3 regions of the Bifidobacterium sp. CP2 genome follow, and region 2 is predicted to be linked to each of the others. Evidence: riboswitches for the same ligand, from Rfam matches in the RefSeq annotation. Region 2 holds a riboswitch; each other region holds the start of a gene.

Region 1 (10,696 bases), on a different contig from region 2:
TGCTGCTTTCGCCCATCAGCTCCACCGTGTGGCTCGTCGTCTTCGCCGGATGCGCGCTCATCGTCATGGGAGTCTCCGCCCTCGTGCGCGCCTTTACGTTCGGCAGGCTGCCGAAGGGCCGCTGAAGCGCGGTCGCGCGCTGAGCCATATCTGAGTTGGGACGTCTGGCCCATGCCGCCTGCCCACGCGTCCAGCATTCAGTCGTCGTCCCGGCCACCCCACCATCCCACCCCGCCCGATGTATCGCAACGCTGATAGGCTGGCATACGGTCTGAATCCTAGAACGAGCAGCGGCGACAAGCGTCCGGCGGCTGTTCGACAACCGTTTTCCAAGGAGACACGCATGGCTGAAAACACCGAACACCTCGCCCTGTGGGGCGGCCGCTTCACCTCCGGCCCGTCCGCCGCGCTCGCCCGCCTGTCCAAGTCCACCCAGTTCGACTGGCGTCTCGCCGACGACGACATCGCCGGCTCCCGCGCCCACGCGCGCGCCCTCGGCCGCGCCGGCCTGCTGAGCACCGAGGAACTCAACAACATGGAGGCGGCGCTCGACGAGCTCCAGCGTCGCGTGGACGACGGCACGTTCGCGCCCATCGAGGACGACGAGGACGAGGCCACCGCGCTGGAACGTGGTCTCATCGACATCGCCGGCGACGAGCTCGGCGGCAAGCTGCGCGCCGGCCGCTCCCGCAACGACCAGATCGCCTGCCTGATCCGCATGTGGCTGCGCCGCCACTCCCGCGTCATCGCGAAGCTCCTGCTCGAACTTGTGAACGCGCTCATCGCCCAGAGCGAGAAGGTCGGCCGCACCGTCATGCCGGGCCGCACCCACATGCAGCATGCACAGCCGGTCCTGCTCGCCCACCAGCTCATGGCCCACGCGTGGCCGCTGCTGCGCGACGTGCAGCGCCTGCTCGACTGGGACAAGCGCATCAACGCCTCCCCGTACGGTTCCGGCGCGCTCGCCGGCAACACGCTCGGCCTCGACCCGGAGGCCGTGGCCCGCGAGCTCGGCTTCTCCCGTGTGACCGACAACTCCATCGACGGCACCGCCTCCCGCGATCTCGTCGCCGAATTCGCGTTCGTCGCCGCCATGACCGGCGTGGACATCTCCCGTCTGTCCGAGGAGATCATCATCTGGAACACGCAGGAGTTCGCGTTCGTCAAGCTCGACGACGCCTACTCCACCGGCTCCTCCATCATGCCGCAGAAGAAGAACCCGGATATCGCCGAGCTGGCGCGCGGCAAGTCCGGCCGTCTCATCGGCGACCTCACCGGTCTGCTCGCCACGCTGAAGGGCCTGCCCACCGCGTACGCGCGCGACCTGCAGGAGGACAAGGAGGCCGTGTTCGACCAGGTCGACACGCTCGAGGTGCTGCTGCCCGCGTTCATTGGCATGGTGCAGACCATGCGCTTCGATGCGGACCGTCTTGAGACGGAGGCTCCGACCGGCTTCGCCCTCGCCACCGACATCGCCGAATGGCTCGTCAAGAACGGCGTGCCGTTCCGCCACGCCCACGAACTGTCCGGCGCGTGCGTGAAGCTCGCCGAAGGCCGCGGCCAGGAGCTGTGGGACCTGACCGACGAGGACTTCCAGTCCACGTTCGCTGCGTTCCTCCCCGCCGAGAAGGCGCCGGGCGTGCGCGAGGTGCTGTCCTCCCACGGTTCCGTCGACTCCCGCAACGGCAAGGGCGGCACCGCCTACGGCCGTGTGCGCGAGCAGATCGCTGACGCCAAGCGCGAGGTCGAGGAGCTCAAGGTGTTCGCCGACTCCAATTCCGACGGTTCCGCCTACAAGGCTCCCGGCACCTTCTGATTCGACGCCGGCCGCCGGCCGATGGACTGGTCGGCGGGGTTCCGTCCGGTTCCGTGACGTTCCAAGGGTCTTCTCCGATTCATCGGGGGAGACTCTCGTCGTATCCGCCGATTCGTCCGTCTTTCGCCCGTCCGTCCGGTTTCCGCATGTCCCGTCCATCCGCCCATGTCACGGCGGAGGCGTACTCTGGCCGCATAACGAACGGGAGCCGCAAGGCTGAGAGGAAGCACGAAGCTTCGACCGGGGAACTTGACGCGGGTCATGCCGCCGTAAGGAATCGTTGTCGTTTGGGATTTCCTTATCCAAGTCGACCGGGAGTCATACCGGGGACCGTTTCGCAACATAATCAAGCCATGTGGGTTGGCGAACGGCGGCCGTTACTCGTCCGGCCGCCCGGATCCTTCCCGCATGGTCGCATGTCAGGGCACATGAATGGGCGCACCACTCAAGGTACGGCTTCCGTTCGTGTGCCCTTTTTCGTCGGCGGCGCCGACGGGATCGTCATCCGTCACGACGGGGAAAGGAAGGAACACCCACCATGCAGGTCAACGGCGAACAGGTCACGTTGGAGAAGCCGGTCAGCGTCGCCGACTATCTCGAGGCGCACGGCTTCAGGGCCGAACGCGTCGCCATCGAGCTCGACGGCGAGATCATCCCGCGCGAACGCCGCGCCGAGACGATGCTCGACGACAGGAGCGTCATGGAGATCGTCCAGTTCGTGCAGGGCGGCTGAGGCCGCATCCGCACCTGCGGCATCGCCCGCATCCGTATCCGAGCCCACATCGCCCCGCATCCAATCCGGAAGGAACCCCATCATGAGCAACATCAACCCCGTCACCGAGGCGTCCGTCGACGCCACGCCGCTGCCGCCCCAGCCGGCGGTCATCAACCCGGTCGGCACCGCCGCGCCGATCCTACCCGTCGAGGACAAGCCGCTGAACCTCGGCGGCCACGAATTCCATTCGCGCTTCATCCTCGGCTCCGGCCGCTACGATCTGAACCTCATCAAGGCGACCGTCGAACATGCGGGCACCGAGATCGTCACAATGGCGCTGCGCCGCGCCACCACCACCGAGAACAGCGTGCTCGACTACATCCCCGAAGGCATCACGCTGCTGCCGAACACGTCCGGCGCGCGCAACGCGGAGGAGGCGGTGCGCATCGCCCGTCTCGCGCGCGAGGTGTGCCACACCGATTTCGTCAAGGTGGAGATCGAGCACGAGACCAAGTATCTTCTGCCGGACAACGCCGAAACCATCCGCGCCACCGAAATGCTGGCCAAGGAGGGGTTCGTCGTCATGCCGTACATGTTCCCGGACCCGATCGCCGCACGCCAGCTCGAGGAGGCCGGCGCCGCCGCCGTCATGCCGCTCGGCTCGCTCATCGGCTCCAACATGGGCCTGCGGATGCGTGACTTCATCGCGATCATCATCGCCAACGCGAACGTGCCGGTCATCATCGACGCGGGCATCGGCCGGCCCAGCCAGGCCGCCGACGCGATGGAGATGGGCGCCGACGCGGTCATGGCGTACACGGCCGTCGCCTCCGCCGGTAACATCCCGCTCATGGCCGAGGCGTTCAAGCACGCCATCGACGCCGGCCGCGCCGCCTACCTCGCCGGACTCGGCAAGGTGACCGAAGGCCACGCCGTCCCGTCCAGCCCGACCACGGGGTACCTGCACTGATGGCCGCGGACACGGGGGCCACGACGCTCACCGACGAACGGCTCGAACGCTATTCGCGCCATCTGATCCTGCGCGGCGTCGGCGTCACGGGGCAGAGGCGTCTGCTCGCCTCCTCGGTGCTCATCATCGGCGCGGGCGGACTGGGGTCGCCGGCCGCGCTGTATCTGGCCGCCGCGGGCGTGGGACGCATCGGACTGGCGGACGGCGACGTGGTCGACCTGAGCAACCTGCAACGCCAGATCATCCACACCACCGCACGAATCGGCGAGCCGAAGGCCGAATCGGCCGCCGCCGCGATCCGCGCGCTCAACCCGGACGTCACCGTCGAGACGTTCGACCGGCCGGTCGACGCCGACGATATCGCGGACCTCATCGCGCGCTACGACCTCGTCATCGACGCGACCGACAACTTCTCCGCCAAATTCCTCATCAACGACGCATGCGTGCTCGCCGGCAAGCCGTTCATCCACGCGGGTGTCGTCGGCTTCGCCGGGCAGGTGATGACCGTCGTGCCCGGCGCTGGCCCGTGTTACCGCTGCATCTTCCGCGACATGCCCGCCGCCGGCGAAGTACCCACCTGCCGCGAGGCCGGCGTACTCGGCGAGGTCGTCGGCGTGATCGGCAGCCTCGAGGCGACGGAGGCGCTGAAGCTCATCATCGGGGTGGGCGAGCCGCTCGTCGCGCGCATGCTCACCGTCGACGCGCTGACGATGAACATCCGCCGCGTGCCGCTGCCGAAGCGTGTGCCCGACTGCCCGGTGTGCGGCGACGCCCCGACCATCACCGCGCTCGACCCGGACCGCTACATCCAACCGGCCTGCGCGCTCTGACGCGTAGGTCCGGCATCATCGCGGGGCTCCGGCCGCGGAGCCCCGACCAATCGAAAGGGGAACCAGTCATGCCGATCGCACTGGACATCACAGGACTTGCCGGGGCCGACGTTTCCGGAACCGGTGCGGAACCGTCGTTCCGCCGCATCACCCCGGCCGAATTCGACGCGCTCGACCGAAACGACGTCACGCTGCTCGACCTGCGCGAGCCCGCCGACGTGGCCGCATATCCGATCGAAGGCGCGATCAACGCGCCGCTCGACCCGCTGGCCCGGGTCCTGAGGACCGTGCCGAAGGAACGCACCGTCGTCGTCTACTGCACCGAAGGATGGTGGAGCGAGGAGGTCGCCGAAATCCTCGCCGAGCGCGGCTACGACGTGGCGAGCCTCGAAGGCGGGTTCCGCGCATACCGCGAATTCCTGCGGGAACGGCGAGACGGGGAACAGGAGCCGGAGCCGCAGCGGCCATGAACGGCGGTCCTTCCGCAACCGTCCTTCCGCAACCGTCTTGTGAATCATCCTTGCGGGCGTGGCCTTCGGAAACGCGCGTGCCCTACCATCGGTCACGGAAACCCGACATATCCGCGACCGTCCGGTGGGATTCCGGATCCGGTGTCGCGCAACGAATCGATAAGGACGACAACACCGTGTCACGTCTGCTTACCCGTACGCAGATCCGTGAGCTGGTCGCCAGGCATGGCCGCGACGTGCTCGCACATCCGAACATGCGCAGCGAGCGCATGAACTACCAGCACGGCAACGTGACCACGTTCGCGCACTCCATCCGCGTGGCGTGTCTGGCCGTGTGGCTCGCCGACCGCATGCACCTGTGGCGGCGCGTCGACCTCAGGTCGCTGATCCGCGCCGCCCTGCTGCACGACTATTTCCTCTACGACTGGCACGACTGGGACGGCGGCGCGCACCGCCTGCACGGGTTCACGCACGGCAACGCGGCGCTGGTCAACGCGGCGCGGGACTTCCGCCTCAACGCCATCGAACGCGATGCGATCTCCTGCCACATGTTCCCGATGACGCCCACCGCGCCCAGCTATGCGGAGGGGTGGCTCGTCACGCTCGCGGACAAGCTGTCCGCCACGCGCGAGACGTTCTCCCTGGACCGGTTCAACAAGGGGAAACGGCCGGAGGGGGCCGCGCGATGAGTCCCGCGCCGTTCCCGCTCGCCCTCGACTACCTGTTCCTCTGGTTCCTGTTCTACAGCTTCTGCGGCTGGACGTACGAGTCGATTCTCGTCTCCGTGCAGGAGCGTCGCCCGGTGAACCGTGGCTTCCTCAACGGTCCGTTGTGCCCGATCTACGGCTCGGGCGCCGTGCTGGCCGTCGTCCTGCTCGGCGGATTGCACGGCAGGCCCCTCGCCGTGTTCGTCGTTTCCGCCGTGGGTGCGTGCGCACTCGAATACTTCACCTCATGGGCCATGGAACGGCTGTTCCATGCGCGATGGTGGGATTATTCGAACTTCCGCTTCAACCTCAACGGCCGCATCTGCCTGCTTGGCGCGCTGGTGTTCGGCGTCGGCGGCGTGGTCATCGTGGATGTGGTCCAGCCGCAGGTGGCGGCCGTCACCGCCATGATCCCCCTGACCGTGGTGCATTGGTTGTCCCTCGTGCTGTTCGTCGCGGTCGTCGCCGATACGATCGTCACCGTGACGGGCATCGTGGACCTCGAGGGCAGACTCGACCGGTTCCGCGAGACCGTCGCGAAATACGGCGACGCGATGCGCGAGAAGGTCGGCGACGCCGTCTCCGGCGTGGCGTCCGGCATGTCCGGTGTGGCATCCGGCGTGGCGTCCGGCGTCTCCGGCACGGTGGACCACGTGTCCGCCTACGCGGGCGAGGTGCCCGGCATGGTGGGGGACGCCGTCTCCGGCATCGCCGGCGTGGCCGGTCGCACCGGCGAACGGTTCGGCGAATCGCTCCAGTCCGGCCGTGAGATGTCCGCCGAATTCATGGCGCGCATCCGTCAGACCGCCGGCTCCGTGTTCAACCGTCAACAGCGCCGCATGATCGCCTCGTTCCCGAAGCTGCGCACCAGCCGCGACAGCCGCAACAACGAGGCCCTCGAACAGCTGCGCGAGGCGTTCGAAGGCAGGCGCGGCGACGGCCGCTGACCGTCGCCGCCGTCCGATGCATGCCGATGCGTTCCCGCGCGTTCCGGCCCCGTGCGGCCGTCGTTCCGGCCCCGTGCGCTCCGGTGCGGGCGGCCGATGCGATGGTCCGTATGGCGCCCTGCCTCACTGTCGCCGCGTCCTGCGAGACTGGGAGACGCTTGAAATCCGAGTAGAGCACCGTCAGTACACAATTCGATAGGGAGAGCGACCAAGTTATGGCTCACGTCATCGACTTCAAAGAGGCTGGGTTCGACACCCTGCTCGATGAACTGGAATGGCGCGGATTGATTTCCCAGTCCACGGACAGGGATCGACTCGCGAAGGCGTTGAACGGAGAGCCGATCAGCTATTATTGCGGCTTCGATCCGACCGCCGCCTCCCTGCACATCGGCAACCTCGTCCAGCTCATCAACATGCGTCACCTGCAGGCGGCGGGCCACCACCCGATCGCCCTCGTCGGCGGCGCCACCGGCCTCATCGGCGATCCGCGCCAGTCCGGCGAGCGCACCCTCAACCCGAAGGACGTGGTGGCCGGCTGGGCCGAGCGCCTGAAGAAGCAGATCGGCGGCATCCTCGTCACCGAGGGCGCGAACCCGGTGCGTTTCGTGTCCAACTACGACTGGACCGCGCAGATGAGCGTCATCGACTTCCTGCGCGACGTCGGCAAGAACTTCCGTCTGGGCACGATGCTCGCCAAGGACACCGTGGCCCGCCGCCTCAACTCGGAGGAGGGCATCTCCTTCACCGAGTTCAGCTACCAGGTGCTGCAGGGCAACGACTTCCTCCACCTGTACGACGAATACCACTGCACGCTGGAGCTCGGCGGCTCCGACCAGTGGGGCAACCTCACCTCCGGTCTGGACCTTATCCACAAGGTGCGCGGCGTGGACGTCAACGTGTTCACCAGCCCGATCATCACCGACGCGTCCGGCAAGAAGTTCGGCAAGTCGGAGGGTAACGCCGTCTGGCTTGACCCGACCATGCTCAGCCCGTACAAGTTCTACCAGTTCTGGATCAACCGTCCGGACGTGGAGATGGAGAGCCTGCTGAAGGCGTTCACGTTCCTGCCGAAGGCGGAGATCGAGCGTCTGGTGGAGGAGTCGAAGACCAATCCGGGCCGTCGCGAGGCGCAGAAGGCGCTCGCCTGGGAGGTCACCAGCTTCGTGCACGGCGAGGCCGCCACGCAGGCCGCGATCGACGCCTCCGCCGCGCTGTTCGGCCGCGGCGGCGACCTGAACGCCATCGACGAGGACACGCTCGAATCCGTGCTCGACGGCTTCAAGGTCGTCGATGAGAACGGCGAGCACGTGTTCCCGTCCGTCGAGGCGGGCGTGCGCGTGATCGACGCCGCGCAGGCCGCCGGACTGTTCAAGTCCGCGTCCGAGGCGCGTCGCGCCGTCAAGTCCGGCGGCGTGTACCTCAACAACGCGCGTGTGGAGGACGAGGAGGCCGTGCTCGGCGACGGCGATTTCCTCGCCGGCCGGTTCGCGCTGATCCGTCGCGGCAAGAAGGCGCTCGGCGCCGTCGAGAAGCACTGATTTTGTAGACGTTTCAAGACGTTTTCGGACGTCTCAGTAGGAAAGGCAAAGACACATGGCAGAAGGCAACGAGCGTTCCGGCAAGTCGTTCGGCGGACGCAAGGGCGGTTACGGCCACGGCTCCGGCCGTCCGGGCAACCGCGGCGGCAAGGGCTTCAAGCCGCGCGGCAACGGCGGCAAGTCGTTCGGCGGTTCCCGCGGCGGCTTCCATAAGGACGGCGAGCGCGGCGAGCGTCGCGAGGGCGGCTACCGCAAGGACTTCCACAAGGACGGGTTCCGCAAGGACTTCCATCGCGACGGCGACCGTGATTTCCGTCGTGACGGCGACGGCGAGCGTCGCGAGGGCAGTTTCCGCAAGGACTTCCACAAGGGCCCGCGCCAGGGCGGCGACCGTGACTTCCATCGCGACGGCGAGCGTCGCGGCTACGGCAAGTCCGGTGGCTTCCGCAAGGGCGGGTTCCGCAAGGACGGCGAGCGCGGCGGCTTCCGCAAGGACTTCCATCGCGACGGCGACCGTGATTTCCGTCGTGAGGGCGACGGCGAGCGTCGCGAGGGCGGTTTCCGCAAGGACTTCCACAAGGATGGCGACCGTGATTTCCGTCGCGACGGCGATCGTCGCGGCAACGGCGGCTTCCGTCGTGACGACCGCCGCGGCGGCAAGGGTGGTTTCCGCAAGGACTTCCATCGTGACGGCGACCGTGATTTCCGTCGTGACGGCGACGGCGAGCGTCGCGAGGGTGGCTTCCGCAAGGACTTCCACAAGGACGATCGTCGCGACTTCCACAAGGACGGCGAGCGTCGCGGCGGCAACCCGCGCTACCAGCGCGACGACCATCGCGAACGCAAGTTCCACAACGACGAGCCTCGCGAGGAGCGTCGCCGGTTCACCGACGAGGAGAAGCGCGAATACCGCGACCAGAAGCGCAGCGAGTACATGAGGAAGCCGCGCCGCAACTCCGACGGCACGATGAGCTTCCCTTCGCAGAACCCGTACACCGACCGCCGCCCCGGCGAGCCGAAGATGCCCAAGGGCCTTGAATATTCGATGCTGTCCAAGGACGAGAAGGAGCGTCTGCGCGGCCTGTCCAAGGAGCACTCCGAGAACATCGGTCTGCACATCCTCGCCGCCTACACGCTCATCGAGGACGATCCGAAGGCCGCGCTCGAACACGCCAAGTGGGCCGCCAAGCAGGCCTCCCGCATCGACTTCGCGCGTGAGACGCTCGCGTTCATCTGCTACCGCATGGGCGACTACAAGCAGGCGCTGCGCGAGTTCCGCACCGCCTACCGCATGAACGGCTTCCTTGACTACCTGCCGTTCATCGCCGACTGCGAGCGTGGTCTCGGCAGCCCGAAGAAGGCCATCGAGATCGCCGTCTCCGACGACGCCAAGTACCTCAAGGGCGAATCCAAGGCCGAGATGTTCCTCGTCTACGCCGGCGCCCTCGCCGACCTGGAGCTGTGGGACAAGGCCATCGAGATCGTGCACACGCTGGGCCGTTCCAAGGGCCTGACCGGTCCGTACCGCATGCGCGCCCTGCAGGCCGAGCAGCTGTTCCTCGAGGAGGCCGGACGCAACGACGAGGCCATCGATCTGGATCAGGTCATCGAGAAGCTGGAGAACCAGTACGCCGACTTCGACGAGGATGAGGAGAGCGACGACGTGGTCATCGACCACGACCTCGAGGGCCTCGAGGATCCGGAAGTGCTCGAACAGCTCGGTATCACCGAGGACGACGCCCAGTACGCGCCCGAGGACGAGACCGAGGAGGCCGAGGACGACGGCGAGGTCAAGGAGGGTGAGACCTCCGGCGAACCCGCCGAGGGCGAGACCGCCGACGAGGACGAGACCCAGGCTCCGGCCGAGGAGGCCGAGGACGGCGCCGAATCCACCGAGGAGCCCGAGTCGGAGGAGACCGAAGCCGTCGAGGAGAAGGCCGAGGAGGAGTCCGCCCCGGCCGAGACGGAGCCTGAATCCGAAGAGGCGGAGACCGAAGGCGAGACCTCCGACGAGGATGAGACCGAGGACGAGCCTGCCGAGGGCGAGACCGGCGAAACCTCCGCGGACGAGTCCGAGGAGCCCGCCGAGACCGAGACCGAAGCCCCGTCCGAGGCGTGAACACGGCCATGACGCAGTTCCTCAAAGGCACCGCCAAGCCGATCGCCGAAGCCTACCAGCTGGCCCTGCTGGACCTGGACGGCGTCGTCTACCGGGGCAAGAACCCGGTGGAATACGCCGCCGACTCCATCAGGGCCGCCGAACGGGCCGGCATGACCATCGAATACACGACGAACAACTCGTCGCGGTTCCAGCACGTCGTTGCCGACCAGCTCAAGGGCTTCGGCCTCGACGTGGAACCCTGGCAGGTCATCACCTCCTCGGTGGTGGCCGCCCGCATGGTCGCCAAGGCCCTGCCCGCCGGATCCACCGTGCTCGTCATCGGCGCGGAGCATCTGCGCGAGGAGGTCACGCGCGCCGGCCTCGTCATCACCGACGACCCGCAGGACCGGCCGCAGGCCGTCATCCAGGGCTGGTACCCGGAGATGACCTGGCAGATGATGGCCAACGCGGCGTTCGCCGTGGAGGCCGGAGCCACCTACTTCGTGACCAACCGCGACCTCACCATCCCGCGCGAGCTCGGCATCGCGCCCGGCTGCGGCTCCATGATCCGCGCGGTCATCGCCGCCACCGGTGTCGAACCC
Region 2 (10,696 bases):
GTGCGGCCGGCGACGGCGTCGCCGGTGCGGCCGGTGCCGCGGGCGTGGCGGGAGCCGGCGCGCTCTGCGCGGTCGTGCGCGGCTGCGTAGAGGACTGATGCTGCGGAATCGCCGAGGCGGCGGCGTTCATCGCAGCCTGCTTGGCGGTGTCGAAGCCCGCGGCGATGACGGTGACGCGCACTTCGTCGCCGTACGCGTCGTCCAGAGCGAGACCCCAGATGATCTGGGCTTCGGGGTGGATGGCCTTGCGCACGAGCTCGACGGCGGCGGACGCCTCCTGCAGGCCGATGTCGGTGGGACCGGCCACGTTGATGAGCGCGCCGTGGGCGCCTTCGATGCTCTCCTCGAGAAGCGGCGAGCTGATGGCTAGCTCGGCCGCCTGGGTGGCGCGGTCCTCGCCGCGCGCCGAACCGATGCCGAACAACGCGGTTCCGGCATTGCGCAGGATAGCGGTGACATCGGAGAAGTCCACGTGGATGTACGAGTTGGAGGTGATGAGGTCGGTGATGCCCTGCACGCCGGACAGCAGCGCCGAATCGGCCGTCTTGAACGCGTCCATGATGGTGATGGAGCGGTCGGACAGTTCCAGGAGCCTATCGTTCGGAATGACGATGAGGGCGTCGACCTCCTGACGGAGATTGTCGATGCCAAGCTCCGCGGAGGCGGAACGCTGGGGCCCTTCGAAGCTGAACGGACGGGTGACCACGGCGATGGTGAGCGCGCCCTGCTGATGCGCTGCCCTCGCCACGATGGGGCTGGCGCCCGTTCCCGTGCCGCCGCCCTCGCCGCAGGTGACGAACACCATATCGGCGCCCTTGACGGCCTCCTCGATGTCGGACTGGTGGTCCTGCGCGGCCTTCGCGCCCTTCTCGGGGTCGGCTCCTGCGCCGAGACCGCGGCTGGACTGGTCGGACAGGGAGATCTTCACGTCGGCGTCGGACCGCAGCAGGTCCTTCGCATCGGTGTTCACTGCTACGAATTCAACGTTCGCCAGACCCTCGGCGATCATGCGGTTGACGGCGTTGCCGCCGGCGCCACCTACGCCGACGACCTTGATGTTGGTCTTGTCGTTGAACTCAGTCTGGGCGGTCTCGCTCACGTTGTGCTCCTGTCACTACACGGTTACACCCTAGAGTAGCGCAGGGCCTTACCGTTTGGTGTGATATTTTCGCGCGTGTAGCGCATTTTTGGGACGCGCGCGCCGGCCGCATCCGGACCGGCGCGCAGGAATCAGTACGAGGCGTCCATGGGGTCGTCCCCGAACAAGGTCTCCCGTTCCTCATGACTGGTGACGCGGGAGTCCAGCCAGCCATACGGCAGATGCACCTTCTTGGCGAACCTCACGCGCCCACGGGGCTTGTCGATCACCCGTTCCGGGAAACGTATGTCCGGATCGAGCCTGCCGATCTCGCGGTCCACGTCCTCGAGGCTCTCGCACTCCATGAACGCCTTGCGCGTGGAGCCGCCGACGGGGAACCCCTTCAGATACCAGGCGATGTGCTTCCTCAGGTCATGGACGGCCATGCGCTCGTCGCCGTCGTAGAACTCGACGAGCAGGCGCGCATGGCGCGAGATTACGCGGCAGACCTCGCCCAACGTGGGGTTGAACCGCTCGCCGGAACCCTCGAACGCGTGCTTGATGTCGGCGAACAGCCACGGACGCCCCTGGCAGCCGCGGCCGATGGCCACGCCGTCGCATCCGGTCTCGCGGATCATGGCGAGCGCATCGTCCGCGCCCCAGATGTCGCCGTTGCCGAACACCGGGATGTCCACATGGCTCTTGAGCTCGGCGATACGGCTCCAATCGGAATGGCCACCATAGTATTCGGCGGTGGTGCGGGCGTGCAGCGTCACGGCCGCGCACCCCTCCTCCTGGGCGATGTGTCCGGCCTCGAGGAATGTCTCATGCTCGTGGTCGATGCCGACACGGATCTTCGCGGTGACGGGGATGCCGGCCTCGCCGCACACCTTGACGACGCGTCGGATCACATCCGTGTAGATGTCGGTCTTCCAGGGCAGCGCGGAACCGCCGCCGCGGCGCGTGACCTTCGGCACGGGGCACCCGAAGTTCAGGTCCACGTGGTCGGCCATGTCCTCGTCGACGACGATGCGGGCGGCCTGCTCGACAATCGAAGGGTTCACACCGTACAGCTGCAGCGAACGCACCCGTTCGGAAGGCGCGAAGCGGCATAGGCGCAGCGCCTTGGGGTTGCGGGCCACGAGCGCGCGAGCGGTGATCATCTCGGCGACGTAGAGCCCGTCCGGGCCATATTCCTCGCAGAGCACGCGGAACGGCCAGTTGGTGACGCCCGCCATCGGCGAGAGCACCACCGGGGTCGGCACCTCGATCGGGCCGAGTCCGACGGGTTTGACGGCCGCGGCCACGGTGGGGGCGTCGACGGCACGACGCGGCGAGCGCGGGTCCTGCCCCGTGAGGCAGTCACCGCGCTCGTCGATGGTGATTTCGTTGTCGGAAGTCACTGGGATACGGGTCCTTTATGGGTCCTTCGATGGGGGTCGGGGATCAGTACAGACCGCCGGCCTCGTTGATCCTCACGGATTCCGGCCACGCCTCGCCGCCCATGGCGACGGGCTTCATGGGCACGCGCGTGCGGTGCTCGCCGATGCGGGAGTCCACGTATTCGGCGACCTTGTTCAGGGAGACGCGCTCCTGGTTCATCGTGTCGCGGTCGCGGATGGTGACGGCGTGGTCGTCGAGGGTGTCGAAGTCGACGGTGATGCACAGCGGGGTGCCGATCTCGTCCTCACGGCGGTAGCGGCGGCCGATGGCGCCGGATTCGTCGTAGTCGATCATCCACTCGTGCTGACGCAGGTCGGCGGCGAGGTCCTGGGCCACGGACTGCAGCTCCGGCTTCTTGGAGAGCGGCAGCACGGCGGCCTTGACCGGGGCGAGACGCGGGTCGAGGCGCAGCACGGTGCGCTTGTCGACGCCGCCCTTGGTGTTCGGGGCCTCGTCAACGTCGTAGGCGTCGACGAGGAAGCACATGAGGGAGCGGGTCAGGCCGGCGGCCGGTTCGATGACGTACGGCACGTAGCGTTCGCCGGTGGCCTGGTTGAAGTAGCTCAGATCCTCGCCGGAGTGCTTGGCATGCGCGGACAGGTCGAAGTCGGTGCGGTTGGCGACGCCCTCGAGCTCGCCCCAGTCGGAGCCCTGGAAGCCGAACTTGTATTCGATGTCGACGGTGCGCTTCGAGTAGTGGGCGAGCTTCTCCTTCGGATGCTCGTAGTGGCGCAGGTTCTCCGGCTTGACGCCGAGGTCCAGATACCACTGGGTGCGGGCGTCGATCCAGTACTGGTGCCATTCCTCGTCGGTGCCGGGCTCGACGAAGAACTCCATCTCCATCTGCTCGAACTCGCGGGTGCGGAAGATGAAGTTGCCGGGGGTGATCTCGTTGCGGAAGGACTTGCCCATGTTGGCGATGCCGAACGGCGGCTTGGAGCGCGAGGAGGCCATCACGTTCTTGAAGTCCACGAAGATGCCCTGCGCGGTCTCCGGACGCAGGTAGTGCAGGCTGTTCTCGTCCTCGACCGGGCCGAGGTGCGTGCGCAGCATCATGTTGAAGTCGCGCGGCTCGGTCCACTTGCCGCGGGTGCCGCAGTCGGGGCACACGATGTCGGCCATGCCGTTCTCCGGCAGCTTGTCGCCGTGCTTCTCGGCGTAGCTCTCCTGGAGCTTGTCGGCGCGGTTGCGCTTGTGGCAGTTGAGGCATTCGACCAGCGGGTCGTTGAACACGGCGACGTGGCCGGAGGCGACCCACACGGGGGTCGGCAGGATGATGGACGTGTCGACGCCGACGACGTCGGGACGGGTGACGACCATCGAACGCCACCATTCGCGCTTGATATTGTCCTTCAGCGCGACGCCGAGCGGGCCGTAATCCCAGGCGGAACGGGTTCCGCCGTAGATCTCGCCGGCGGGGAACACGAAACCGCGACGCTTCGCGAGGGATACGACTTCATCAAGTTTGGACTGAGCCACAATGCACCTTCTGGTTTGAACGGTTTGGGGTCTTACAACCGCTTCAGCCTACCTGCATACGCCGACCGGCCGCCGACCGGCCCCGCTACCACGCCTCGCCGGGACCCGCCAGAGGCGACGCCCACGGATGTGCGATTCCGTCACATCTTGTCCATATCGCCCCCTAGCGTCTGAAACGATAACGAAATGCAGGGGAACCCGCGGCACTCCGGCGGGTTGAGATGGGCGCACGGCCCGACCCTTTGAACCTGTTGGTTAAGACCAGCGTAGGGAGCAGTGACAGATGAGCGATTTCTCGCATACCCATCGCAACGGCTGCGATGCCGATTCCCACGTCCCGTCCGACGACCGCCTCGCCGAGCTTCGCGAACACATGAGGCACGCCGTCGAACAGGTGCGGGCCACGACGCCGATGGCCCAGTCGTTCACCAACTTCGTGACCATCAACCTCGTCGCCAACGCCCAGCTCGCCGCCGGCGGCGCTGCGGCCATGAGCTTCCTGCCGGACGACGTCATCGACACGGCGGCCATCTCCGGTGCCGACTACATCAACGTGGGCACGTTGCTGCCGTTCTACAAGGACGCGCTGCCGAAGATCGCCCGCGCGTTCCACAAGGCCGGGCACCGGTGGGTGCTCGATCCGGTGGCCGCCGGCATCGGCGAGACGCGCACCGAGATTCTCAGGTCCTTCCGCGCCGCTCCCCCGACCATCGTGCGCGGCAACGCCTCCGAAATCATCGCCCTGACGGATATGTGGGGACTCGCCGAAGAGGCCGAACCCGGCAATACGCCGGTCAGCCGCCCTGCGGGAGTGGAATCGGTCGACGAAGTCGACGCCGCGATCGAACCGGCGAGGCGACTTGCCCGTCATCTGGCCTCCCTCGCGCCTGACGGCAAGGCAGCGGTGGCCGTCTCGGGTGCCGTCGACCTCGTGACCGATGGAGCGACCGTCTACCGGCTGCCCGGCGGCAGCCCGATGATGACGAAGATCACCGGCGCCGGCTGCTCGCTCGGCGGCGTGACCGCCGTCTATCTCGCCGTGACCGACCCCCTCGTCGCCGCGCTCGCCGCGACCGCCCTCTACAACCGTGCCGGCGAGACCGCCGAGGCGGCATCGCATGGTCCGGGCTCGTTCCAGGTCGCATTCCTCGACGCCCTGTGGAATACGACCCCCGATCAGGTGGCCGCAAGCGAGATTCACCTCGCCTGAGTTCCACCGGCGGACCCACGGCGACCATCAGGACCCGCCATCCGCTACCAGACTTGATCCAACAACCAACCAAAAGGAACAAGAAATGAGCAACGAATATCCCTACGCCTCGATGCGCGATTCGTTCGACCTGTCCGCGTACTTCGTGGCGGGCCCCGAGGACTGCAAGGGCCGTCCGCTGACCGACGTGGTCGACCAGGCCCTGCGCGGCGGCGCCACGTTCATCCAGCTGCGCGCCAAGGGCGCCGACGCCTCCGAGCTGACGGACATGGCCCGCGACATCGCGCAGATCATCGAGGACAACGGGAAGTCCGACTCCGTGGCATTCGTCATCGACGACCGCGCCGACGTGGTGTGGCAGGCCCGCCGCAAGGGCATCAAGGTCGACGGCGTGCACATCGGACAGACCGATATGGAACCGCGCGAGGCCCGCGCCCTGCTCGGCGACGAGGCGATCGTGGGCCTGTCCGCCGAGACCGAGTCGCTGGTCCGTCTCATCAACGAACTGCCAGACGGCTGCATCGACTACATCGGCGCCGGCCCGCTGCACGTCTCCTCCACCAAGCCCGAGGCCTCCGTGGGCGGCAACGACGGATCCGGCAAGACCCTGGACGCACGTCAGATCGACACCATCTGCTCCGCCTCCGACTTCCCGGTCGTGGTCGGCGGCGGCGTGACCGCGGCCGACATGGCCATGCTCGCCGGCACCAAGGCCGCCGGCTGGTTCGCCGTCTCCGCGATCGCGGGCGCCGGGAACCCGGAGGAAGCCACCCGTGCGATGGTCGAGGGCTGGAAGGCCGTGCGCGGCGACAAGCGTCACGGCTACGCGCCTCGCATCGTCACCCACACGCCGGCCGCCGACACGCAGGCCACGCAGGAGGGCGCCGCCAAGCCGGGCGCCGAGGCCACCGAGAAGAAGTTCACGAACGCCAAGGAAGCGAAGGAGGCGCAGAAGCTCGCCAAGCAGCAGCGCGTCGACATCGCCGCCCGCGGCTCCAAGCAGCGCGACAAGGCCCACATCCGCAAGACGAAGTCCGTACCGTTCTCCTACGAATACGGCTCCTACGCCCTCGAGGTGCCGTACACCGAGATCAAGCTCTCCGACACGCCCGGCGTCGGCCCGAACCCGCCGTTCATCGACTACAACACCGAAGGTCCGAAGTGCGATCCGAAGGAGGGCTTGAAGCCCCTGCGCCTCGACTGGATCCGCGACCGCGGCGACGTCGAGGAGTACGAAGGCCGCGCCCGCAACCTCGAGGACGACGGCAAGCGCGCCATCAAGCGCGGCCGTGCCACGAAGGAATGGCGCGGACGCAAGCACCAGCCGCTGCGCGCCAAGGACCACCCGATCACCCAGATGTGGTACGCCCGCCACGGCATCGTCACCCCGGAGATGAAGTACGTGGCCGAGCGCGAGAACTGCCCGGTGGAGCTCGTACGCTCCGAACTGGCCGCCGGCCGCGCCGTCATGCCGTGCAACATCAACCACCCGGAGGCCGAGCCGATGATCATCGGCTCCCGCTTCCTCACGAAGCTCAACGCGAACATGGGCAACTCCGCCGTCACCTCGTCCATCGACGAGGAGGTGGAGAAGCTCACGTGGGCCACCAAGTGGGGCGCCGACACCGTGATGGACCTGTCCACCGGCAACGACATCCACACCACCCGCGAGTGGATTCTGCGCAACTCCCCCGTGCCGATCGGCACCGTGCCGATGTACCAGGCGCTGGAGAAGGTCGAGGACGACGCCTCGAAGCTCAGCTGGGAGCTGTTCCGCGACACCGTGATCGAACAGTGCGAGCAGGGCGTCGACTACATGACGATCCACGCCGGCGTGCTGCTGCGCTACGTGCCGCTCACCGCGAACCGCATGACCGGCATCGTCTCCCGCGGCGGTTCGATCATGGCCGACTGGTGCCTGCGCCACCATCAGGAGAGCTTCCTGTACACGCACTTCGACGAGCTGTGCGACATCTTCGCCAAGTACGACGTGGCGTTCTCGCTCGGCGACGGTCTGCGCCCCGGCTCCCTCGCGGACGCCAACGACGCGGCGCAGCTCTCGGAGCTGATGACGCTCGGCGAGCTCACCCAGCGCGCGTGGGCGAAGGACGTGCAGGTCATGATCGAAGGCCCGGGCCACATCCCGTTCGACACGGTGCGCATGAACATCGAACTGGAGAAGGCCGTGTGCTCCGGCGCCCCGTTCTACACGCTGGGGCCTCTCACCACCGACACCGCCCCCGGCTACGACCACATCACGTCCGCGATCGGCGGCGTGGAGATCGCCCGTTACGGCACCGCCATGCTGTGTTACGTGACCCCGAAGGAGCACCTCGGTCTGCCGAACAAGGACGACGTCAAGCAGGGTGTGATCGCCTACAAGATCGCCTGCCACGCCGCGGACATCGCCAAGCACCACCCACACGCGCAGGATCGTGACGACGCGATCTCGAAGGCCCGCTTCGAGTTCCGTTGGCTCGACCAGTTCAACCTGGCGTTCGACCCGGACACCGCGATCGCGTTCCATGACGAGACGCTGCCCGCCGAGCCGGCCAAGATGGCGCACTTCTGCTCGATGTGCGGTCCGAAGTTCTGCTCGATGGCCATCTCGCAGAACATCCGCAAGGCGTTCGGCGGTGCGGCCGCCCAGGAGCAGATCGTGAAGGATTCGCTCGCCGGCCGCATCCCGGCCTCCGCCGACACCGCTTCGGCCGCGGCCGACGGCGTCGTCTCCGCCAACGTGCTGAGCCCCGAGGAGATTCGCGCCGGCCTCGACGCGATGAGCGAGAAGTACACCGCCCAGGGCGGCAAGCTCTACTCCACCGCCACCGAGTAATCCGGCCTCCTCGACCGGTCCGATGATGAAGCCCTCTCCTCGTTCCCGGGGAGAGGGCTTCATCATCGGGTGCGATTCCCTGCGGCTATCCCCGATGCGCGCGCAGCTCCGGGCGGCGTTCGACGCGTTCGAACGCGGTCGTGAGATCGGCGGCGCGGATCGCGGCGCGACAGTCCTTGGCGGCGACGAGCGCAGCCTCCGTCCAGATGGCGCATACCTCGGCGCCGCTCCACCCTTCGGTGCGCCGTGCGATGTCCGCGAGGGGCAACTCCCCCTCGGTCGAAAGCGCACGTTCCTGCACTTCGAGGATTGCAAGTCGATCGTGCTCGCTCGGCATCGGGAACGGAATCTGCCAGTCGAATCGGCCCGGGCGCAGCAGCGCCGGGTCCACATCCTCGATGCGGTTCGTGGCGGCGACGACCACCACGTTGCCTTTGGACGCGAAACCGTCCATGAGCGTCAACAACTGCGCGACGAGACGCTTGCCGACGCCGTTCGTGTCGGTGTCGCGCGAGGAGGCGATCGAATCGATCTCGTCGAAGAAGATGATGGCGCGCTGGTCGGCCTGCGCGGCGGCGAAGATCATGCGCAGCGTCTCCTCGCTGTCGCCCACGTATTTGCTCACGATGGTCGGACCGGAGACGAGGTAGAACTGCGCGTCGGCCACGTTGGCGATGATGCGCGCCAGATGCGTCTTGCCGGTGCCGGGTGCTCCGGTGAAGATCACGCCCTTGATCGGTTTCGCGCCGATGGCACGCATCTGCACGCTGTTGCCGAGCTGCGTCTCGATGAGCTCCTTGGCACGCGTGACTACCTGCTCGTAGCCGCCGAACGACGAGAACGTGAGGTCAGGGTCGGCGCTCGGCGTGATCCGATACTGTTTGATGTCGTCGTCGTGGTCGGATTCGCCGGGTCGGATGGCCGTCGGCCACAGTACGCGTTCGATGCCGAACAGGTCGGTGAACTCGACCGTGTTGCCGGGGGTGATGTCCACTGGATAGTCGCCTTCGAGGAGCTCCAACCCATCCGAGGTCTCCAGCACGACCGCGTCCTCCAGAGCGCGGCGCACGACGCCGACGCGGGGTTTCACCGGCCAGACGGAGGCGGGCACCTTCGTGTAGAAACCGTCGCCGACGAGCAGCACGTCGCCCACGTCGAACACCTCCTGACGCGGGAACGTGAGTTGCGTGCTCCGCCCGTTCGGCATCGTCGCGTAATAGGCGACGCGCCCCTCGTCGAATCCGGTGATGCGCGCCAGCACGCCGTCGCGGCGCAACACGTCGTCGGTCATGATACCCCTCTCTCGTAGGCTCACACCATCACACCACAAGGACGTCGGATATTCAAGGAAAACTGGTGAAAAACCGGCGCTTCGCGACTAAGCTGTGTCATATGTCAACTCAAGCAACCACGACCCTTCCCCCCGTACTCGCCATCTCCGGTTCGGACTCCTCCGGCGGCGCCGGCATGCAGGCCGACCTCAAGACCATGCTCGCCAACGGCGTGTTCGGCATGAGCGCCATCACTGCGCTCACCGCGCAGAACACCACCGGCGTGCGCTCCATCCAGGACACCGAGCCGAACATCCTCGCCGATCAGATCGACGCCGTGTTCGAGGACATCCCGCCGGTCGCCGTCAAAATCGGCATGGTCTCCGCCACCGACATCATCGATGTGATCGCCGACCGGCTTACGTTCCATCACGCGACGAACGTGGTGCTCGACCCTGTCATGGTCGCGACCTCCGGAGCGAAGCTCATCAGCGACGACGCGATCGCCGCGCTCACGTCGAAGCTGTTCCCGCTGGCTACGGTCATCACTCCGAACATCCCCGAGGCGCAGGAGCTCACCGGCATGGCGATCGTCGACGCCGATTCGATGGAGGCGGCGGCGCGCGCCCTCGTCACGCGCTACGGCTGCGCGGCGCTCGTCAAGGGCGGTCATCACACGAACGACGCGAACGACGTGCTCGCCGAGGCCGACGGCACGGTCACGTGGTTCGAGGGCGACCGCGTGGACAACCCGAACACGCACGGCACCGGCTGCACGCTGAGCTCCGCGATCGCGTCGAATCTCGCGAAGGGCGAGACGCTGCCCGAGGCGATCCGGCATGCGAAGGAGTATCTGACCGGCGCGTTGAACGCGATGCTCGACCTGGGCCACGGTTCCGGCCCGATGGACCATGCGTGGCAGTGGCGGTGAGAGAAGGAGGAATGACGATGACGCAGAACGATGACGCCACCGGGCGCACCGCTTCGGACGCGCGTGACGCGGCGCTCGCCACGGCGACCGATCGTTTCGCCGTGAGGCAGGAGGTCCCCATCGACCCGAAGACCGGCAAATCGTATCTCAACACGGTGGCCGCAATCCAGGTGTCGGTGACGGGCGCGGGCGCCGAGGTCTCCCCCTACGTCACGCAGGCCATCGAGGTGATCCGAGACTCCGGCCTCCCGCAGGAGACCAACGCCCTGTTCACGGACGTGGAGGGCAACCTCGACGACGTGCTGCACGTGGCCGGCGAGGCCGCAAAGAAACTCGCCGAACAGGGCTACCGCACGAGCCTCGTGCTCCACATGGACATCCGCCCCGGCTTCACCGGCCAACTTACGGAGAAGCCGAAGCTCGCCGACGCGATCATCGCCGAACGTCG
Region 3 (10,696 bases), on a different contig from region 2:
ACTTCAGATCGGCGAAATTAAAAAACGTGGCCTTCTTATAGTGGTAGTAGACCGTGCCGGCGTTGAACATGCGGCCGCTGGCCAGATAGGCGTCGTCCTCGACCACCAGGGCGGGATCCCCCGCCGACAGGCCAAGAAGGTCGGCCCGACCATGATCCAGCTCTCGCGCGTATATCAGCTTGTCCGCGAAGCCCGTACTCAGCCCCAGGTCCTCGCGAATGTACGCGTAAATGGAGCCACTGGCGATCTCCTCGCTGAGATACGGCACGAACTCCTTGAGATACAGGGCGTACTCGATGGCGAACGGTTCGTCATCCAACAGACGCAGGCGCGAGACGCTATAGACCTTGGCGTCGACGGCGCACTTGAGGCGCGCGGAATCCGCGCCCGCCTCGCGCTGTTCCAGCTTAATCAGCTTGGAGGACACGGAATGGCCGGGAAACTCCGAAGTCATGCCTCTCGTGCCGTTGATGTTGAGGCAGCCCTCACGCCTGTTCTCCCGGACGAACATGCCGCTGCCCTGCACCGGATACACATCACCAAGCTCGACCAACATGGCAATGGCGTTACGCACGCAGTACCGGGTCGCGCCGAACCGCTCCATGAGCTCGGGCTCGGTGGGCAGCTTTCCCGTGTCGCGGTATTTGCCCTTGTCGATCTCCACCTTGAGAATCTTCGCCAGTTCACGGTATTTCATGCACCCTCCAAAATCACATCATTCAGCCGTGCCACATCGCCGCAGCACATATAATCCATATTATCGCATGACTCATATTCATTCGAATTACAGACACATCCAGCACCCACAATTGCATGATTCATTCGAATGAATTATTCTTAGGAACACCAACTACAGTTCAGACGCTGATGTCGACATTCCATAGGAGAGTACGCGCATGAGAAATCCCACGCTAGTGTTCATAGACATCGACGGCACGCTGCTGGACAGCAGCCACCGCATTCCCGATTCCGCACGAGAGGAGTGCCGCCGAGCGCAACAGGCCGGGCACCGGCTGTTCATCTGTTCGGGCCGTGCGGCGCTGGACATCGATCCGCCGGTGCTCGCACTTGGGTTCGACGGCATCGTATCCGACGGCGGAGCATGTGCCGAACTCAACGGTGAGACCATCATCGACGAGCGCATGCCCGCTGAATCCGTCCGCGCGGCGACCTCGTTCTTCATCGCGCACTCCATGCCGTATGCCTGGCACTGCCCCGACGGCATGCACGCCACCGAACGCTACCTGCACCGGCTCGGTATCTGGCGCAAACTGCTGCGACATCCGCAGATGCGCAGCTCCTGGCATACCATCACCGACCATTCTGCCCCTCTGCCTCCAGTCCGCAAAGGAACGTTCTACGTCCCCGAGAACGGCAGTCTTACCGTGGAAGACGTGCGTCGCGAGCTCGCTGGCTACGCGACCATTATCCACGGATCAATCAACGCTTCCAGCGACGACAACGGCGAGATCCTCATCCCCGGAGTGGACAAGGGCACGGCGCTCATGAAGGTCTCTCAACGGCTTGGAGTTCCACTGTCCGACACGATCGCCATCGGCGACAGTGACAATGACCTTGAGATGATACAGACTGCCGGCATCGGCGTGGCGATGGGCAACGGCACCGAGGCCGTCAAATCAGTCGCCGACATGATTGCGCCAAACGTCGACAACAACGGTCTCGCGGCGGTACTGCACCGGCTGCTCCGTTAACATGCCACCCCGCTTCAGGAGAGAATGCTCCAGGTGGGGCTGTTCGATATACTCTCCTTCATCGGCGTGGGAACGCGGCCCCGAGCCATGCGCTCCGTCTTCGCTTCCTGCGCCGTGTCCCGTGCCGCTCCCGGGCCGCCACCCAACAGCCGCATGATTCCAACGCAATCGCAACATCGCCTATCGTCGAAAATACAAAACCCGGCCCACGATATTTCGTGAAGCCGGGTGATGAAGTGCCCCCGGCGGGACTCGAACCCGCACGCCTTGGCGATCGATTTTAAGTCGACTGCGTCTACCGATTCCGCCACGGGGGCCTGCCGGTCGCCCGGCCGTCCCATTGTACTATGCGCGGGACTCCGCGCCGGCCCGCGCAGCGAGCAGGCGCCGGCCGTAGTCGAGGACGATGCCGTCGAGCAGTCCGTGCTCGCTGGCCACGTACGAGTCGATGACGCCGCCGTGGGTGCGTTTCGCCGCTTCGCTCACCTTGGCGAGCACACGGTTCCAGACGAGCGCGCCGCCGCCGACCACGTCGATGCGGCCCGGATGGATGGTCTTGTAGGCGCGGCGCTCCTCGCGCGTCATGGCGAGGAACCGGTCGTCGACGGCGACGGCCTCGGCGATGGACAGCCGGTGGCCGTCGACGACGGTGTGGTCGTATTCGGTCAGGCCGAGGGCGAGGGCGGTCATGGTGGTGACGGTGCCGGACACGCCGATGATGGTGCGCGTCCTGCCGGCGGGCACGGTGCGGAACGCCTCGTCGATGTGCGCGTCGATGTCCGCGACGGCCTCGGCGATCTCCTCCTCGGTGGGCGGGTCGTGCCTGAGGTGGCGTTCGGTCATGCGCACGGAGCCGATGTTCATGGAGTATGCGGCCGTCACCTTGGTGGCGGGCGTGTCCACGCCGTCGCCGCCGAGCACGAGTTCGGTGGAGCCGCCGCCGAGGTCCACCACGAGGTAGGGGGCGGGCAGGCTGCCGCGGTCCACCACGCTGGTGGCGCCGAGGAAGCTCAGGTCGGCCTCCTCGGTGCCGGGGATGACTTCGGGCCGGACGCCGAGGATGCGTTCGATGCCGTCCTCGAACTCCTCGCGGTTCTCCGCGTCGCGCGTGGCGGACGTGGCGACGAACCGGATGCCGTCGACGGGATGCTCGGCGAGGATGCCGGCGAATTCGCGCGCGGCCTCGTAGGCGCGGTCGAGCGCCTCCGACGCGAACCGGTGGGTCTTGTCGACGTCCTGGCCGAGCCGGATGACACGCAGCTGGCGCGGCACGATCTCGGTCATGCCGTGTTCGTCGACGCGTGCGATCTTGAGTCGGATCGAGTTGGTGCCGCAGTCCACGCCCGCGACGGTCACCGTGTTGCCCATGATGTTGGCTCCTTGTCTGGTTTCCCTGCCTGTCGGACGGTCTCCGTCCGCGGCCCCTGCACCGTTCCGGCGCGTCCTACGCCACGGTGCACCGGCATACGGCCGGATCGAATTCGTCCTTGACGCGTTCGAGGACCATGTCGCCGATGGGGTTGGCGCCCGGTCCCATCACCAGCGACTGGGCGATGAGCGCGTGCAGGCATTTGACGCGTACGGGCATGCCTCCGGCGGAGGTGCCTTCGATGTGCTCCTCGGAGTCCTTGACGCGGACCGCGATCTCATGGCGGAACGCGAGGTAGAGCTCGTGGGCGCGCCTGTACGCGGTCTTGACGTCCTCGTCGTGTTCGACGAGTTCGGTGTAGTCGCGCATGGCGCCTTCGGCCTCCACGTGGGACGCGGCCTTGACCGCCTCCGGGCTGGTGAGGTAGCAGGTGGTGGGGAACGGGACGCCGCCGGGCAGGACGGGGCGCGTGACGACGGCGAGGGGCCTGCCGCACACGCAGCGTGCGCCCACGGCGAGGATGCCGCGCGGGTATCGTCCCAGCTGCCGTTCGACGATGGCGATGTCCTCCTCGCTCGCCGGTTGCGCGAGGATGCGTTCCGCCAGTGCTGCGGGGTCGATGGTGGTCACTGCTGTCCTTCCTTGTCGGTGCCGTCGGACTCCGAGGCGCTGCCTGCGGTGCCGTCCTGCTGCGTGGTGCCCTTCTTCGTCGTGGTGCCGCCGGAGCCCGTCTTGACGGGCTGGTCGGCCTTCTTGAAGGCGTACGAAAGCTCACTGTACCAAGGCAGCTGGTTGGACGTGTCGTCGTTCTGCGAGTCCTGCGCGTCCTGCGTCTCGGCGCCGTCGGCGTCGCCGGTGACGGCCTGCGGGTTGAGCACGTGGACGGATTGCTCGCCGGGGAACACGAATCCGAGACGTTCGCGCGCCTGCGCGGCCACGTAGTTCTTGTCGTCCCAGCGGGAGATGTCGTTCTCGAGGTCCTGCTTCTTGGCGACGAGCGCCGCCTCCTCGCGTTTGAGGCTGTTGAGGTGGGCGAGGTCGGTGGCGTAGGTGTTGAACGTGGAGACGAGTTGGATAAGCCCGACGGCCACGATGAACAGGGAGATGAAGAACGCGATGGGTCCGGAGGTGCCGGAGCGTCTGCGCCTCTTCGTGCTCGACGATCGGTCTTCCGTCCGCGTACCCCGGTTCCGTGTGCTCATGGGACAACAAAATACCCGCCGCGTTCGACGGAACGCGGCGGGTATCGGAATCGTCAGGCCGGCCGGCCGGCGCAGGGTCCGGACGGTCTACGGCCTAGCGGACTCACTTGCCGATGTACTTCTTGCAGGCCTTGAAGGCGCTGTAGCCGGCGTACTTCGCGGTGGAGCCGAGCTCCTCCTCGATCTCGAGCAGGCGGTTGTACTTGGCGACGCGCTCGCCACGGGCCGGGGCACCGGTCTTGATCTGGCGGGTGTTCTTGGCGACGGCCAGGTCGGAGATGGTGGTGTCCGGGGTTTCGCCGGAGCGGTGGGAGACCATGGAGGTGTAGCCGTTGGCGGTGGCCAGCTCAATGGCGTCGAGGGTCTCGGTGACGGTGCCGATCTGGTTGAGCTTGACCAGCAGGGAGTTGGCGGCGCCGAGCTCGATGGCCTTGGCCAGGCGGGCCGGGTTGGTCACGAGCAGATCGTCGCCGACGAACTGCAGGCGGTCGCCCAGCAGCTTGGTGATGGCGGTCCAGTCTTCCCAGCCCTCCTCGTTGAACGGATCCTCGATGGAGACGATCGGGTACTCCTCGATGAGCTGCTCGTAGAAGTCGAGCATGTACTGGGAGTCACGCTCGTCGCCCTCGAAGTGGTACTTGCCGGTCTCCTTGTTGTAGAACTCGGAGGAGGCGACGTCGAGAGAGATGCCGATCTGCTTGCCCGGCTCGTAGCCGGCGGCGGAGATGGCGTCCATGATGTAGTTCAGGGAGTCCTTGTTGGACTTCATCTTCGGAGCGAAGCCGCCCTCGTCGCCGAGGCCGGTGTTCAGGCCTTCCTTCTTCAGGACGTTCTTGAGGGTGTGGTAGACCTCGACGCCGGCCTGCAGGGCCTCGGAGTAGGTGTCGAAGCCGTACGGGGAGATCATGTACTCCTGGATGTCGGTGGCGAAGTCCGCGTGGGCGCCGCCGTTCATGATGTTCATGTTCGGAACCGGCAGGATGTGGCCGTTGGTGCCGCCGATGTAGCGGTACAGCGGCTCGTCGGCGGACTCGGCGGCGGCGTACAGGGCGGCCAGGGAGACGCCCAGGATGGCGTTGGCGCCGAGGCGGCCCTTGTTCGGGGTGCCGTCGAGCTCGATCATCAGGTCGTCGAGGGCGCGCTGGTCGGAAGCGTCCATGCCGATGACCTTCGGGGCGATCTCCTCGTTGACGGCCTTGACCGCGTTGAGGACGCCCTTGCCGCCGTAGACGGACTTGTCGCCGTCACGACGCTCCCAGGCCTCGGCCTCGCCGGTGGAGGCGCCGGACGGGACCAGGCCCAGACCACGGGCGCCGTCTTCGGTGTCCAGAACGACCTGGACGGTCGGGTTGCCGCGGGAATCGAGAATCTGACGCGCGTACACGCTTTCAATTACTGCCACAACTACTCCTTCAAACGTTGGGTTGTGATGACGTTGTCAAGGATAGTGTGATTGATGGACTACACGCAAGACCGTCCGCACGCGTGTTGTGAGCGCTCACAATCGTTGTATGTGAACGGAAGGCGACCTGTGGGACACCCAGCGTACACCCGCCGTCCACCCTTCGGTCCGCGGCTGCCGCGGACGGACCGCGTCCCGCGGGACGAGGGCGTTCCGGCGCGCGTCCGGGCGGACGGCGCGACGTTGTCCAACATGTGAGTTCCAATGGTGGACGACACGGGGTGCCCGGGCCGAACGCCTCAAACATGCTGGACCGCCGCGCGGAAGTGACGCGAAAGCGGGTCGGCTGGGCTGAGATCATACTCGTCGAACCTGATGTAGTTAGCACTAACGAAGGAAATGTCAGATGCACGATTCGTCCGTGCGTCCGTCAGACCATCGGTCGCCGACCATCCATCAGCACACCATCCGGGGCGAAGCCATGCCCGCTTCCATCCCGGGGACGGCGTCCGCCGAGGCGGGGTTCGCGAGCCAGCGGACCCGGCGCCCGGGCGGAGCGGCGCGCGTGCTGAGGGGTTGCGGCGTCTGGGCCTCGACGGCCGCCCTCTGCATATGGTGGTATTGCGCCACCCTCTCCCCCGCGGACACGCGGCCGTTGCCGTCGCCGGCGGAGGTCGCCGCCGCGTGGAACGACCTCGCGGCCGAGGGGCTGCTGTGGCCGTCGATCGGCATGAGCCTGGTGCGCGTGCTCCTCGGACTGGCGCTGGGCATCGCGCTGGCCGTGCCGGCCGCGGTGCTCACCGGCGCGACGAGGCTCGGCTTCGCCGTCATCGACAAGCCGGTGCACATGCTGCGCGCCATCCCGTTCCCCGCGCTCTCGCCGCTGCTGATCATCTGGCTCGGCATCGACGAGACGATGAAGGTGGCGCTCATCGCCGTTGGCGTGTTCGGCCTCATCTACGTGAACCTGCGCGACGGCATCCGCGGCCTCGACCCGAAGCTGCTCGAACTGGCCCGCGCCTATCATCTGCCGCGCGCGCTCGTCTTCCGCCGCATCCTGTTCCACGGCGCCCTGCCGAGCTTCATGACGGGCCTCAGATTCGCGATCACCGTGGCGTGGATCGCGCTCGTCACCTGCGAGACGGTGAACTCCACCGTCGGCATCGGCTACATCCTCTCACGCGCCCAGCAGTTCTCCCGCACCGACCAGATGGTGCTGTGCATCGTGCTGTACGCGCTGCTCGGCCTCGGCTCCGAGGCGCTCGTCGGCGCGCTGGAGAAGGCGCTGACGCCATGGAGGCGCCGCACGGCCTGACGCACGTCCGGCACGTCAGACGGAACCGCCTCCGCACAATCGCAAGCAAGAAGAAGGAAAAGAAGGACCATCATGACCATCATCGACAACCACCCCACCGCACGCCGCGCAGGCGTGCGCGCCGCCGTCCGCCACGCCCTGACCGCCGTGTGCGCCGCCGCGGCCGTCGTCTCGCTCGCCGCCTGCGGCGCCTCGTCGCAGGGCTCCGGCAAGGCCGACACGGACACGATCCGCATCGCGTACCTGTCGACCGCGAACTACCTGACGACCATCAAGGACGAAGGCTTCGTCAAGTCCACGATGGAGCCGTACAAGGCCGAGTTCTCCGGCCCGTTCAACCCGCCGGACGACGCGTACAAGGTGATCCTCGCCGGCAAGGCCGACACGTCGAGCACCGGCACCGGCTACTTCATCAACCTCGTCGACCAGAAGGCACCGTGGGTGGCGTACGCGATCGAGTACTACGACGGCGACTCGCAGGGCCTCGTCGCCGCCCCCGGCTCCGGCGTGGCCAGCCTCAAGGACCTGTACGGCAAGCGCGTCGGCATCGACAAGAAGGGCGCCACCGGCGACTACATCCTCAAGGCCGCGTTCGAGCACGCCGGGCTCGATTATTCGAAGGTCGAGGAGGTCGAGCTGAGCCAGACCGACTTCGCCGCCGCGTTCTCCTCCGGCAAGATCGACGCGCTGGCCACGTACGACCAGAACCTCGCCTCCGCAATCGCCACCCCGGGCGCGAAACTCATCACCACCGGCAAGGACTACGACTCGAAGAACGTGACCCTGCACATGGTCTCCCGCAAGTTCGCCACCGCGCACCCGGAGATCGTCAAGAAGCTCTACCAGGCGCTCGTCAAGGAGTCCGACAAGGCGCAGAAGGACCCGGAGTTCATCTACGACGCGTACAAGAAGTTCGGCGCGTCCGATTCGATCGTCAAGCAGGTGCGCAAATTCGACGTGCCGGAAATCCTGCCCGTCGACGCCAAGGGACGGAAGATGCTCGACGACATCGCGCAGCAGTACGTCGATTTCGGCTTCATCAAGACGAAGCCGAACCTCGACGACTACGTGCTCGACTGCACGAAGTGAGCGCGCCGATGACGGACGACACGAAGCCGGCTCCCACGACAGCTCCCACGACGACGCCCACCGGTACGACGCCCACGGACCGTACGCCGCTCATCGACGCGTCGCACGCCGCGCTCGCCTTCGACGGCCGGCCGGTCCTCAGGGACGTCTCGTTCACGCTGCACGCCGGCGAGTTCGTCTCGCTGATCGGCCGGTCCGGCTGCGGCAAGTCGACGCTGCTGCGCATCGTCGCCGGCCTGCTGGAGCCGACCGGCGGCGGCGTGCGCGCCACCGGCTCGCAGGCGATCGGCTTCCAGGACTCGCGGCTCGTGCCGTGGATCAGGCTCTGGGACAACGTGACGCTCGGCCTGCCCGGATCGAAGGCCGAACGGCGCGAAATCGCACGAAAGGCGCTCGAGCAGGTGCAGCTCGCCGACCACATGGACTCGTGGCCGTCCTCCCTGTCCGGCGGCCAGGCGCAGCGCGCCTCGCTCGCGCGCGCCCTGGTGCGCGCCCCGGAGCTGCTGCTGCTCGACGAGCCGTTCGGCGCCCTCGACTCGCTCACCCGCTACGACATGCAAGACCTGCTCGCCTCGCTCGAGGCGGAACACGACTGGGGCGTGCTCATGGTCACTCACGACATCGCCGAGGCGGTGCGCCTGTCCGACCGCGTGCTCGTGATGTCCGGAGGCGTCATCGCGCAGGACATCACGATCGACCGCTCGGAGACGGACGCCGAGGGCCGTCCTGCCGGGCATGTCGCCCTCGAGGACCGTCTGCGCGCCGCACTGCGGTAGCCGATGGACCGGTAAACCGGTAGACCTGCACGCCGCCAACGCCTCGCCGTATCCGCCCGGAACGCGACGAGACGTTGGCGGCGACCTGTATGATGGCGGAGCAGACAACGTCGTTACCGTCATAAGGAAGTGCGCATGACAACCCCCACCATCATCCACGCGGCCGCCGCCGACCCGGCCTGGCTCACCGACCCCACGGTCTTCGCGGTCAACCGCAACCAGGCGCATTCGGACCACCGCTGCTTCGACCATGATCCCTTGCCGGGCGAATCGTCCGACCTCGTGCAGAGCCTCGACGGCACGTGGCGGGTCGCCGTCGTCGAACAACCTCAGACCGGCTTCCCCGCCCTGCTGGAGCAGGCCGTGGCCGCCTCCGTGGAGGACGCGCCGGCGGACGGCGACGCGGACGACGCGTTCGCCGCGATCCCCGTCCCCTCCACGCTGGAGACGCAAGGCCTGCTCAAGCCGCAGTACGTCAACGTGCAGTACCCGTGGGACGGGCACGAGGGCCCGCTCACCCCGTACGACTCCGCCGACGCCGGCGCGACGCGCGTGGACATCCCCCGCGGCGGCCACGTGGCCGTCTACCGCCGCGTCTTCGCCGCCGGCGCGCAGGTCGCCGCGGCGCTGCGCGAGGCGAGGCGCGTGACGCTCACGTTCCACGGCGCCTCCACCGCGATCTACGTGTGGCTCAACGGCGCGTTCGTCGGCTACGCGGAGGATTCGTACACGCCCAGCGAGTTCGACGTGGCGGACAAGCTGCGCGAGGGCGCCAACACGCTCGTCGTGGCCTGCTACGAGTTCGCGAGCGCCACATGGCTCGAGGACCAGGACTTCTGGCGTCTGCACGGCCTGTTCCGCAGCGTGGAGCTCACGGCCGCCCCGGCGGCGCACGTCGTGGACACGCACGTCACGGCCGATTGGGATGCGGACGCGCACGCCGGCTCGCTCGACGTGGACGCGTCCGTCACGTGGCCGTCGAACGCCCCCGCCGGCACAATCGCCGCATCCCTGACCGACGCGGACGGCACGCTCGTCTGGCGGCAGGAGCGGGACGTCGACGGCACGGACGGCGACGCCGCGCACGTGCGCATCACGTCGGACGCGCCGCTGACGGGCGTGCGCCCGTGGAGCGCCGAGGAACCGAACCTGTACACGCTGACGCTCGTCCTGCGCACTGCCGACGGCACGACGCTGGAGGCCGCCACGCAGCGCGTCGGCTTCCGCCGGTTCGAGATCGTGGACGGCATCATGCGGCTCAACGGCGAACGCATCATCTTCCGCGGCGCCGACCGCCACGAGTTCGACGCGCGTCTGGGACGCGCCGTCGGCGAGCGGGAGATGCTCGAGGACATCGTCACCTGCAAGCGCAACAACATCAACGCGGTGCGCACCTCGCACTACCCGAACCAGTCCCGCTGGTACGAGCTGTGCGACGAGTACGGCATCTATCTCATCGACGAGACGAACCTGGAGACGCACGGCACGTGGTCGAAGCCGGGCCCGGACCGTCCGGGCGACGTGGAGACGCCGGACACGGCGGTCCCCGGCAGCCGTCCGGAGTGGGAGGGCGCGTGCGTGGACCGCATCGCCTCGATGATCGGACGCGACCGCAACCATGCGAGCGTGCTGCTGTGGTCGCTCGGCAACGAATCGTACGCCGGCGAGGTGTTCCGCGCGATGGCCGCGCATGCGCGCCGCGAGGATCCCACGCGTCCGGTGCACTACGAGGGCGTGTTCCACCAGCGCGAGTTCGACGACGTGAGCGACGTGGAGTCGCGCATGTACGCGAAGCCCGCTGAGATCGAGGAGTACGTGGCCGCGGACCCGC

The links. A riboswitch is a leader RNA that binds a small molecule or an ion and turns the genes downstream of it on or off. The one in region 2 is predicted to bind thiamine pyrophosphate.
Region 1: linked by a shared signal. The riboswitch ahead of thiS (sulfur carrier protein ThiS) and the one ahead of JS531_RS03175 (hydroxyethylthiazole kinase) in region 2 are both predicted to bind thiamine pyrophosphate.
Region 3: linked by a shared signal. The riboswitch ahead of JS531_RS00830 (ABC transporter permease) and the one ahead of JS531_RS03175 (hydroxyethylthiazole kinase) in region 2 are both predicted to bind thiamine pyrophosphate.

The regions. Positions count from the first base shown of each region.
Region 1 is NZ_JAFEJX010000015.1:35,205-45,900, reverse strand. It holds gene JS531_RS10005 (DUF308 domain-containing protein) at 1-125, shown strand, start outside; gene argH (argininosuccinate lyase) at 344-1,816, shown strand; TPP riboswitch at 2,008-2,110, shown strand; gene thiS (sulfur carrier protein ThiS) at 2,355-2,549, shown strand; gene JS531_RS09990 (thiazole synthase) at 2,632-3,501, shown strand; gene thiF (thiazole biosynthesis adenylyltransferase ThiF) at 3,501-4,331, shown strand; gene JS531_RS09980 (rhodanese-like domain-containing protein) at 4,400-4,801, shown strand; gene JS531_RS09975 (HD domain-containing protein) at 4,978-5,490, shown strand; gene JS531_RS11165 (putative ABC transporter permease) at 5,487-6,455, shown strand; gene tyrS (tyrosine--tRNA ligase) at 6,671-7,993, shown strand; gene JS531_RS09955 (helicase) at 8,049-10,112, shown strand; gene JS531_RS09950 (HAD-IIA family hydrolase) at 10,121-10,696, shown strand, end outside.
Region 2 is NZ_JAFEJX010000003.1:111,574-122,269, forward strand. It holds gene ftsZ (cell division protein FtsZ) at 1-1,099, opposite strand, end outside; gene dusB (tRNA dihydrouridine synthase DusB) at 1,231-2,481, opposite strand; gene JS531_RS03170 (glycine--tRNA ligase) at 2,525-4,000, opposite strand; TPP riboswitch at 4,181-4,290, shown strand; gene JS531_RS03175 (hydroxyethylthiazole kinase) at 4,374-5,210, shown strand; gene thiC (phosphomethylpyrimidine synthase ThiC) at 5,296-8,046, shown strand; gene JS531_RS03185 (AAA family ATPase) at 8,132-9,340, opposite strand; gene thiD (bifunctional hydroxymethylpyrimidine kinase/phosphomethylpyrimidine kinase) at 9,439-10,248, shown strand; gene JS531_RS03195 (thiamine-binding protein) at 10,266-10,696, shown strand, end outside.
Region 3 is NZ_JAFEJX010000001.1:206,534-217,229, forward strand. It holds gene JS531_RS00795 (GntR family transcriptional regulator) at 1-697, opposite strand, end outside; gene JS531_RS00800 (HAD family hydrolase) at 897-1,712, shown strand; tRNA gene JS531_RS00805 (tRNA-Leu) at 1,950-2,029, opposite strand; gene JS531_RS00810 (Ppx/GppA phosphatase family protein) at 2,058-3,080, opposite strand; gene JS531_RS00815 (DUF501 domain-containing protein) at 3,157-3,711, opposite strand; gene JS531_RS00820 (septum formation initiator family protein) at 3,708-4,283, opposite strand; gene eno (phosphopyruvate hydratase) at 4,387-5,685, opposite strand; TPP riboswitch at 5,953-6,102, shown strand; gene JS531_RS00830 (ABC transporter permease) at 6,092-7,000, shown strand; gene JS531_RS00835 (NrtA/SsuA/CpmA family ABC transporter substrate-binding protein) at 7,073-8,089, shown strand; gene JS531_RS00840 (ABC transporter ATP-binding protein) at 8,098-8,865, shown strand; gene JS531_RS00845 (glycoside hydrolase family 2 TIM barrel-domain containing protein) at 9,001-10,696, shown strand, end outside.